DNA from 3 places in the Rhodoferax sp. GW822-FHT02D07 genome. Region 2 is predicted to be linked to each of the others. Evidence: predicted binding sites of a transcription regulator. Region 2 holds the regulator's gene; each other region holds the start of a gene.
The links. The regulator sigma-54, encoded in region 2, starts transcription at its own class of promoters, with help from an activator protein. The targets are predictions, from matches to a motif close to TGGCANGNAANCTGCTTT.
Positions count from the first base shown of each region.

Region 1: the regulator sigma-54 is predicted to act here: its motif matches at 1,196-1,213, upstream of AC1RNN_RS07895 (transglutaminase family protein).
Region 3: the regulator sigma-54 is predicted to act here: its motif matches at 1,347-1,364, upstream of glnA (type I glutamate--ammonia ligase).

Region 1 is NZ_JBXAOD010000002.1:691,999-695,272, forward strand. Features, by position in the region: gene AC1RNN_RS07890 (DNA internalization-related competence protein ComEC/Rec2) at 1-1,156, opposite strand, end outside; gene AC1RNN_RS07895 (transglutaminase family protein) at 1,304-3,274, shown strand, end outside.
Region 2 is NZ_JBXAOD010000008.1:156,824-160,097, forward strand. Features, by position in the region: gene lptB (LPS export ABC transporter ATP-binding protein) at 1-653, shown strand, start outside; gene rpoN (RNA polymerase factor sigma-54) at 653-2,266, shown strand; gene AC1RNN_RS17390 (THUMP domain-containing class I SAM-dependent RNA methyltransferase) at 2,263-3,274, shown strand, end outside.
Region 3 is NZ_JBXAOD010000001.1:546,081-549,354, forward strand. Features, by position in the region: gene AC1RNN_RS02635 (EI24 domain-containing protein) at 1-382, shown strand, start outside; gene AC1RNN_RS02640 (competence/damage-inducible protein A) at 379-1,188, shown strand; gene glnA (type I glutamate--ammonia ligase) at 1,410-2,825, shown strand; gene AC1RNN_RS02650 (hypothetical protein) at 3,008-3,274, shown strand, end outside.

The DNA.
Region 1 (3,274 bases), on a different contig from region 2:
CCAGCGCCACCACGGCGGCGCAAGCCAGCATCCACACCAACGGCCAGGGCCAGCGCGCGCCAGCCAGACGCAGCAGGCTCACGGTTGCCAGCATGAGGCAGGTGCGCTGCGCTGGCACACCCCAACCCGCCAGCACCGCATAGGCCGTGGCCAGCAACAGGCCACCCAGCAGCGCGGCAGAGGGCGCTGGCAACAACAGGCACAGTCGGCGCGAGCGCCGCCACAACCAGCCCGTGAACCAACCAGCGCCCCAGGCAAACATGGTGATGTGGAGGCCTGAAATCGAGATCAGGTGACTGACGCCCGTGGCGCGGTAGACATCCCAGTCACTGCGCTCCACCGCCGCTTGGTCACCCACTACCAGCGCGGCCAACAGGCCGGCGGCGCGCCGCTCTGGCAGGGCCGCCAGAATGCGATCGCGCAACTGCTGACGCGCCCAGGCCACCGGCGCCTGCCAGGTCTGGCCCAGCTGGCGCGGCTCGGGGTCGCGCGGGCCGGCGCGCACATAGGCACGGGCCTGCACGCCCTGCTCCCACAGATAAAGCTCGTAGTCAAAGCCATGCGGGTTGATGCTGCCATGCGGTGCCTTAGGCCGCAGGGTGAACTGCCAGCGCTCGCCCGCCTGCAGCGGGGCCGGCACGCGCTGCAAACCCGTCTGCTCGCCACCCAGCGCGTAGCCCTGGGCATACCAGCCCACAGCCCAGCGCCCGGGCACCACCGCCGGCTGCCCGTCCAGCAGGGCATGTTCCACGCGCAGGGTAAAGCGCAGGCCGGCGTCCGTGGGCTGCGGCAAGCCCTCCACCACACCGGTGACCCGCAGGTCGTGCCCCTCCAGCGCCGGGGCCAGCGTGTGGCAGGCAAAGACAACCGCGCGCAAACCGGTGCTGCCCAAGCCCAGCGCCATGCCAGCACACCACACCAGCACACAGGCCAGCCCCAGAGGCAGCAGACCATCGCGGCTTGGCAGCCAACGTGCTATCTTTTCAGGAGCTGCTTGCACATACAGGACGGGGGCCAGCAGCACAAATAATCCATAGACCCACACCGGCCACAAAGCCGCCTGCTGCAACTGCAGCGCCGCCCCCAGCACAAAGCCCAGCAGCGCCGCAAACACCGTGCGGGGCCATGCGCTGGTGCGGTTGGCGGCAAAGAACATGCGGCCATGCTAACCGCGCCGCCAAAGGGCTGGGCTGCATGGCGCGGGACTTGCTTGGAACCCCTCGTCATCCACCATTGTTAGGATGGGGTCGGTGCGGCAGACAGCGCACCGGCTTTCCAGTGTGTACCCTACCGAGACCGGCCCATGTCCATTCACGCAGCGCTGAACCACGTTACCCACTACACCTACGACCGTTTGGTCAATCTGGGCCCCCAAGTTATCCGTCTGCGCCCTGCGCCCCACTGCCGCAGCAAAGTTCTGTCCTACTCCCTCAAGGTCGAACCCGGCAACCACTTCATCAACTGGCAGCAGGACCCCTTCGCCAACTACCAGGCCCGCCTGGTCTTCCCCGAGAAGACCACCCAGTTCAAGGTCACCGTGGACCTGGTGGTCGAAATGGCGGTCTACAACCCCTTCGACTTCTTCCTGGAGCCGAGCGCCGAAGAGTTCCCCTTCCAGTACGAGTCCGCCCTCAAGCAGGAACTGGCGCCCTACCTCGTGGCCGACGCCATGGAGCCGCTGTTCAAGGGCTTTCTGGACAAGATCGACCTGAAAAAGCGCCGCACCATCGACTTTCTGGTGGACATCAACCAGCTGGTGCACAAGGCCGTCAGCTACACCATCCGCATGGAACCCGGCGTGCAAACGCCCGAAGAAACCCTGGCGCTGGCCAGCGGTTCCTGCCGCGATTCGGCCTGGCTGCTGGTGCAGTTGCTGCGCCGCTGCGGCCTGGCTGCGCGCTTTGTCTCGGGCTACCTGATCCAGCTCGCGCCCGACGTGAAATCGCTGGACGGCCCCAGCGGCACTGAGGTCGATTTCACCGACCTGCACGCCTGGTGCGAGGTCTACCTGCCCGGCGCTGGCTGGATCGGCCTGGACGCCACCAGCGGCCTGCTGGCCGGCGAAGGCCACATCCCCCTGGCCTGCACACCGCAGCCCAGCGGCGCCGCCCCCATCGAAGGCGGTGTGGACAAGAGCGAGGTGGAGTTCAGCCACCACATGCAGGTCACCCGCATTTACGAATCTCCCCGCGTCACCAAGCCCTATACCCCCGAGCAATGGGGCTCCGTCATGGCGCTGGGCGAAGCCGTGGATGCCGAGCTGCTGGCCGGCGATGTACGCCTCACCATGGGCGGCGAACCCACTTTTGTTGCAGTGAACGACCGCGACGCGCCCGAGTGGAACACTGATGCCTTGGGCCCGACCAAACGCGGCTTTGCCACCGAGCTGACGCACAAGCTGCGCGACGAATACGGCCAGGGTGGCTTTCTGCACTTTGGCCAAGGCAAGTGGTACCCCGGTGAGCAGCTGCCACGCTGGGCGCTCAACATCTACTGGCGCGCCGACAAGCAGAAAGTCTGGAACAACACCGCCCTCTTTACCGACGAACGCGAGCCCACCCACTATGTGGCCGAGGATGCGGGCTACTTCATCCGCACCCTGGCCGGCAAGCTGGGCCTGACTGACAAATACGTGCAGGCCGGCTATGAGGACACCTGGTACTACCTCTGGCGCGAGCGCCGTCTGCCGGTGAACGTGGACCCCTTCAACGCCAAGCTCGACGACGAGATGGAACGTGCCCGCCTGCGCCGCGTGTTCGAGCAGAAGCTGGATTCGGTGGTTGGCTATGTGCTGCCGCTCAAAGCCGGCGCCAGCAACAACCCCGGCCTGAGCGGCCCCGAGTGGACCACCGGGCCCTGGTTCTTCCGCGACGAGCGCATGTACCTCATGCCCGGCGACTCGCCCATGGGCCTGCGCCTGCCGCTGGATTCGCTGCCCTGGGTCAGCCAGGGCGACTACCCCTACCTGATCGAACGCGACCCCACCGAAGACCGCGGCCCCCTGCCCCCGCACAGCCGCTTTGCCGCGCGCTACGCCCCCGGCAGCAATGCGCAAGGTGGCAGCGTCACCGACAGCGGCCTGCCCTACCTTGCCGGCAACCTGAGCACCCCCGAAGCCCGCCGCAGCCTGCAGGCGCCCGGCGTGAGCGGCGAGGCCGGCGACAAGGCCCTGCAGGCACGCCAGCCCGAACCCGCGCGCTACGCCCAGGCCCCCGACCGCTTCGAGAGCGCGCACTGGATCACCCGCACCGCGCTGTGCGTGGAAGTGCGCGAC
Region 2 (3,274 bases):
AGGTGGTGGGCCTGCTGGGCCCCAATGGGGCGGGCAAGACCACCTCGTTCTACATGATCGTGGGCCTGCTGCGCGCCAGCGCGGGTGACATCACCATCGATGGTCAGTCCATCGAGCACATGCCCATCCACCGCCGTGCGCGCCTGGGGCTGGGCTACCTGCCCCAGGAGGCGTCCATATTCCGCAAACTGAATGTGGAAGACAACGTGCGCGCCGTGCTGGAGTTGCAGCGGGATGCCGGCGGCAACCCGCTTAGTTCTGCCGAAATTGAAAAGCGCCTGACCGCCTTGCTGCAGGAGCTGCGCGTGGAGCATCTGCGCGAGTCACCCTCCCTGGCGCTGTCGGGCGGGGAGCGTCGCCGTGTGGAGATTGCGCGCGCACTGGCCACCAACCCGCGCTTCATCCTGTTGGACGAACCCTTTGCCGGTATTGACCCGATCGCGGTGATCGAGATCCAGCGCATCATCAACTTCCTGAAGGGCCGTGGCATTGGGGTGCTCATCACCGACCACAACGTGCGCGAGACCCTGGGCATTTGCGACCACGCCTACATCATCAGCGACGGCCATGTGCTGGCGCAGGGCACCCCCTCCGAGATCGTGAACAACGCCGATGTGCGCCGCGTCTATCTCGGCGAACACTTCAAGATGTGATGAAGCAAGGGCTGTCATTACGCGTCTCCCAACACCTGGCGCTCACGCCCCAGTTGCAGCAGTCCATCCGTCTGCTGCAGCTCTCCACGCTGGAGCTGAGCCAGGAGGTGGAGCAGATGCTGGACGAAAACCCGTTTCTGGAGCTGACCGAGGACCGGGCCGAGCGTGAAGACTTTGGGTTGAACGCTGCGGACGCTGTGGTGAGCGAGGGCGATCGCCTGTCCGAAGCCGGTGACGCCGAATATGCTCCTAATTCTGTAGCTGACTATGCAACATCCACAGGGGCTGGCACCTCCAATGATGAAGATGCCACGCCACTGAGCAGCAGCGAGGAGCCCAACTGGGAGGGCGACGGCACCACCGAAATGACGCCTGACGACGGCGAATGGGGCGTGGATGCCAAAGCCAAGGCCAACAACCTGGGCGATGACGAAGAGAAGGACGCCACCGAGCTGGCGCGTTCCTCTGAATCGCTGCAGGTCTTTCTGCACCGCCAGGCCCTGAGCCTGCGCTTGAATGCCACCGATGCAGCGGCGCTGCGCTTCCTGATCGAGTCGCTCAATGAAGACGGCTACCTGGAGGACCCGCTGGAAGACTTGGCGCGTAGTCTGAGCCCTGGAGATGAAGAGCAGCTGCAGGATCTGGTGCACCACTTCACCGTGGCGCTGGGCCTGTTGCACAGCCTGGAGCCCGTCGGCGTGGGCGCGCGCGACCTGGGCGAATGCCTGCGCCTGCAGCTGCAAGCTCTGCTGACCCTGGCCGAAGACGATGGTGAGCACGACCGGCTGGAAGTGTTGCAGGTGGCGCTGGCCATCTGCCGCCAGCCCATGGACCTGCTGGCGCGGCGCGACATCAAGCGCCTGGTGCAGATGGGCGTGGGCAGCGATGCGTTTGTGCGTGAGGCGATTGCGCTGATTGCGCGGCTTGAGCCCAAGCCCGGCCGCCGCTTTGTGGATGTGGAACGCAACATCATCGTGCCCGATGTGCTGGTGGTGTCCATTGGCAAGGCCGGCGGCATTCCGAAGTTCCGTGTTCAGCTCAATCCCGACGTGATGCCGCGCCTCAAGGTGCACGATATCTACGCCAATGTGCTGCGCAACCACCGCGGCGGCAAGGATGCCGGCGGCCATGCCGCGCTGCAGCAGCGCCTGCAGGAGGCGCGCTGGTTCATCAAGAACATCCAGCAGCGCTTTGACACCATCCTGCGCGTGAGCACGGCCATTGTGGAGCGACAAAAGAACTTTTTCACCCACGGCGAACTCGCCATGCGCCCGCTGGTGCTGCGCGAGATTGCCGACGAGCTGGGCTTGCACGAGTCCACCATTAGCCGCGTGACCACGGCCAAGTACATGGCCACGCCGTTTGGCACCTTTGAGCTCAAGTACTTCTTTGGCTCCGGCCTGGGCACCGAGAGCGGGGGCAACGCCTCCAGCACCGCGGTGCGTGCGCTCATCAAGCAGTTCATCGCCTCAGAGAGCAGCAAAAAGCCCTTGAGCGATAACCAGATTTCCGACATGCTCAAGGAGCAAGGCATCGAGTGCGCGCGGCGCACCGTGGCCAAATACCGCGAGGGCCTGAAAATCGCCCCCGCCTCACTCCGCAAAGCGCTATGAACCAATTGACCCTTTTTCTCCCCTGCGCCGCCGGCGTGGAGGAGTACCTGGCGCCGGAGATTTTGCAGATCACCGGCCTGCCCCCCGGTTGCGTGACCAAGCAGCGCGGTGGCGTGGCCGTGCGCACCTCGTTTGCGCACGCCATGTTGCTCAACCTGTACAGCCGCCTGGCCCAGCGCGTGCTGGTGCTGGTGTCGTACACCGAGTATCGCAGTGAGCAGGACCTGTACCGCGCCGGCATGCAGGTGCCGTGGGAGCAGTGGTTCACGCCCAAAGAGAGCATCAAGATCGAGGTGACCGCGCAGCACAGCCCGCTGACCTCGCTGAACTTTGCTGCGCTCAAGGTGAAAGACGCCGTCTGCGACCGCTTCCGCGAAGTGGCCAATGGCGTGCGCCCTGACGTGAATACCCAGTGGCCCGATGTACGCATTTACGCCCACCTGACCACCGACGCCTGCTCGCTGTACATCGACACCTCGGGCGAGCCGCTGTTCAAGCGCGGTTGGCGCGAGGACAAGGGCGACGCGCCGCTGAAAGAGACATTGGCCGCGGCCATGATTGCCGCCAGCGGCTGGGCCTCGGGCGACGACGACCTGATGCCGCTGTATGACCCCTGCTGCGGCAGCGGCACCGTGGCCATTGAAGCCGCGCAGATTGCCTGCAACATCGCGGCCGGCTCGCTGCGCCGCTTTGCGTTCGAGAAATACCGGCCCTTCCGTTCGCAGGAGTGGGCGGACATGAAGGCCGAGGCCGCGGCCAACGTGGTCAAGCCCGAGCCGGGCCAGACCGCGCTGATCTACGGCAGCGATGTGTCCCACCGCATGGTGGACTTTGCCCAGCGCAATGCGCAGCGCGCCGGTGTGGCCGATGTGATTGAGTTCCGCGGCGGCGACGCGCTACAGCGCATGCCCCCGATTGAGGGCGGCGGCGTGATGGTGCTGAACCCGCCCTATGGCGAACGCATCGGCATCGGCGGTGTGGCCGGTGAAGGAGAGGGCGCCCGCTTTG
Region 3 (3,274 bases), on a different contig from region 2:
GCCGCTGATCTGGGGTTGGCTGACCTACCGCGTGCTGGCCTTTGACGCGCTGGCAGACCACGCCACAGCCGATGAGCGTCACGCCCTGATGCGCCGCCATCGCTGGTGGCTGCTTGGCATGGGGGTGTTCACTGGCTACCTGGGCGCGGCGCCCAGCCTGATCTGGTCGGTGGGCTTTGTGGCGGTGGCGCTGGCACCGGTGCTGGTGCCGCTCTCCATCTGGCTCTACACCCTGATCTTCGCTTTCTCTTCCCTGTGGTTCACCCACTACTGCCTGGCGGCCTTGCAGCAAATGCGCTGCGAGCAGGCCACGGCTGCCACCCCCGATCCCGTGGAGCCGGCCATGCTGGAGCCTTCTGCCGAACACCTGGAGCTGCCATGAACTTTGGTCTGCTCATCATCGGAGACGAAATCCTCTCCGGCAAGCGCGCCGACAAGCACCTTGCCAAGGCCATCGAACTACTGGGGGAGCGTGGCCTGCAGGTCGCCTACGCTGACTATGTGGGAGACGACCCGGCGCGCATCACGCAAACCCTGAAGCGAGCCTTTGACTCCGGTGATGTGGTGTTTTCTTTTGGCGGCATAGGTGCGACGCCCGATGACCACACCCGCCAGTGTGCTGCGAGGGCGCTGGGCTTGCCCCTAGTGCTGCACCCGCAGGCCGAAGCCCTGATCTACGAACGCATGCAGGACGTGGCGCGCGAGCAGGGCTTGCCTTATGAGCCCAACCGCGCAGACAACCAGCACCGGCTCAATATGGGCGTGTTTCCGCAGGGGGCCGAGATCATTGCCAACCCGTACAACAAGATTCCCGGTTTCAGCTGCGTGGGCGAGGGAGGAGGGCATGTGCACTTTGTGCCGGGCTTCCCCGTCATGGCCTGGCCCATGGTGGCCTCGGTGCTGGATCGCCGCTATTCCCACCTGTTTGTGCGCGAGGCGCATCTGGAGCGTTCCGTGATCATCTTTGGTGCCATTGAGTCCGCGCTCACGCCCTTGATGGAAGCACTGGAGCGCGAGCACCCGATCAAGGTCTTCAGCCTCCCCAGTGTGGACCACCCCGAATGGGGGCGCCATATTGAGCTGGGCGTCAAGGGGGCGCCGGCGGCGGTGGAGGCGGCTTTCGGGGCGCTGCGCGCGGCTCTTGCAGGTATGGACTTGTCGTTGGGCCCGAACTTGGTGCGCTCTTGAAATTGCATCAATTTGGTGCGTCATTGGATTGCACTTGTTTGGTGCATTCTGGGTGTGTGGCGGGTTACCAGTGCGCTTCTTTACGGTGCGCACCGGAAAATGCCGGCTTTATCGGGGCAAAATAGCCCCGTTTGCCGAAACGCCAGAGCCCTGTGCTTTGGCACAAAAGCTGCATTGTGAGCAGGGCAATTCTTTTTACAACCGTGCAACAGGAGTATTTGATGGCCAAGACCGTCGCAGACGTGATGAAACTGGTGAAAGAGAATGAAGTCAAGTTCGTTGACTTCCGTTTCACCGATACCCGCGGTAAAGAACAGCACGTGACCGTGCCGATTTCCGCTTTCGACGAAGACAAGTTCACATCCGGCCATGCCTTCGACGGTTCCTCCATCGCTGGCTGGAAGGGCATTGAAGCCTCCGACATGCAGTTGATGCCTGACCCCAACACGGCCAACATTGACCCCTTCTTCGAAGAAACCACTCTGTTCCTGCAGTGCGACGTGGTTGAGCCTTCCGACGGCAAGGCCTACGATCGTGACCCCCGCTCCATTGCCAAGCGCGCTGAAGCCTACCTGAAGGCCTCCGGCATGGGTGACACCGCCTACTTCGGACCCGAGCCTGAGTTCTTCCTGTTCGACGGTGTGCGCTGGTCCAACGAACCCGGCAAGGTTGGCTTCGAAATCGAAGAATACGAAGCACCCTGGAACTCCGGCAAACAGCTCGAAGGCGGCAACCGCGGCCACCGTCCCACCACCAAGGGCGGCTACTTCCCCGTTCCTCCCGTCGACAGCACGCAAGACATGCGCGCCGAAATGTCCCTGATCCTCGAATCCCTGGGCATTCCGGTTGAAGTGTTCCACCACGAAGTGGCGGGCGCTGGCCAGAACGAAATCGGCACCAAGTTCTCCACCCTGGTGGAGCGCGCCGACTGGACCCAGAACCTGAAGTACGTGGTCTGGAACGTGGCCAATGCCTACGGCAAGACCGCCACCTTTATGCCCAAGCCCTACGCTGGCGACAACGGTTCCGGCATGCACGTGCACCAATCCATCTGGAAAGACGGCAAGAACCTGTTCGCAGGCGACGGCTACGCTGGCCTGTCTGATTTCGCCCTGTACTACATCGGCGGCATCATCAAGCACGCCCGTGCCCTGAATGCCATCACCAACCCCGGCACCAACAGCTACAAGCGCCTGGTTCCCGGTTTCGAAGCGCCCGTGAAGCTGGCTTACTCTGCCCGCAACCGCTCCGCCTCCATCCGTATTCCCTTTGTGGCAAACCCCAAGGGCCGTCGTATCGAAGCGCGCTTCCCCGATCCATCTGCCAACCCCTACCTCGCTTTCTCTGCACTGATGATGGCCGGTCTGGATGGCGTGGAAAACAAGATCCACCCCGGCGAAGCTGCCACCAAGGACCTCTACCATCTGCCTCCCGAGGAAGATGCAAAGGTGCCGACCGTGTGCCACAGCCTCGACCAGGCCCTGGAATATCTCGACAAGGACCGCGGCTTCCTGACCAAGGGTGGCGTATTCACTGACTCCATGCTCGATGCCTACATCGAACTGAAGATGTCTGAAGTGACCCGTTTCCGCATGGCTCCCCACCCTGTCGAATACGATATGTACTACTCCCTGTAATGTCTGCTGCCTACCCGGCAGCGCTACAGGCAAAAAGGACGGCGCAAGCCGTCCTTTTTTTTGCAAACAAAGTGACACAGATTCCGGTCCAATGCGAATGGATACTGGGGCACTTTTTGTTTTTGGGCACTTTTTGGCGCATACTGAAACAGGCGCCTAGGCTCTGTTGGCGCGGACACTGCATGAAAACCTCTCTTCTCTTTTCCCTGATGGCCTTGGCGTGCGCCGGCAATGCGCTGGCGCAGGACCGCATTTACCGTTGCGGCAACGAGTACACCAACACCGTCAGTGAAGCCCAGGCCAAGAACTGCAAGCTGGTGTCGGGAGGGAACGTGACCGTGGTGCAGGGGACCAAGCCTGCAGCCAATACCGGTGTCAAGGTGGCGTCTAGCGGGAGCACTTCCAGCGCGCCCCGCATTGACTCCGCCGACCAGCGCGCAAAAGACTCC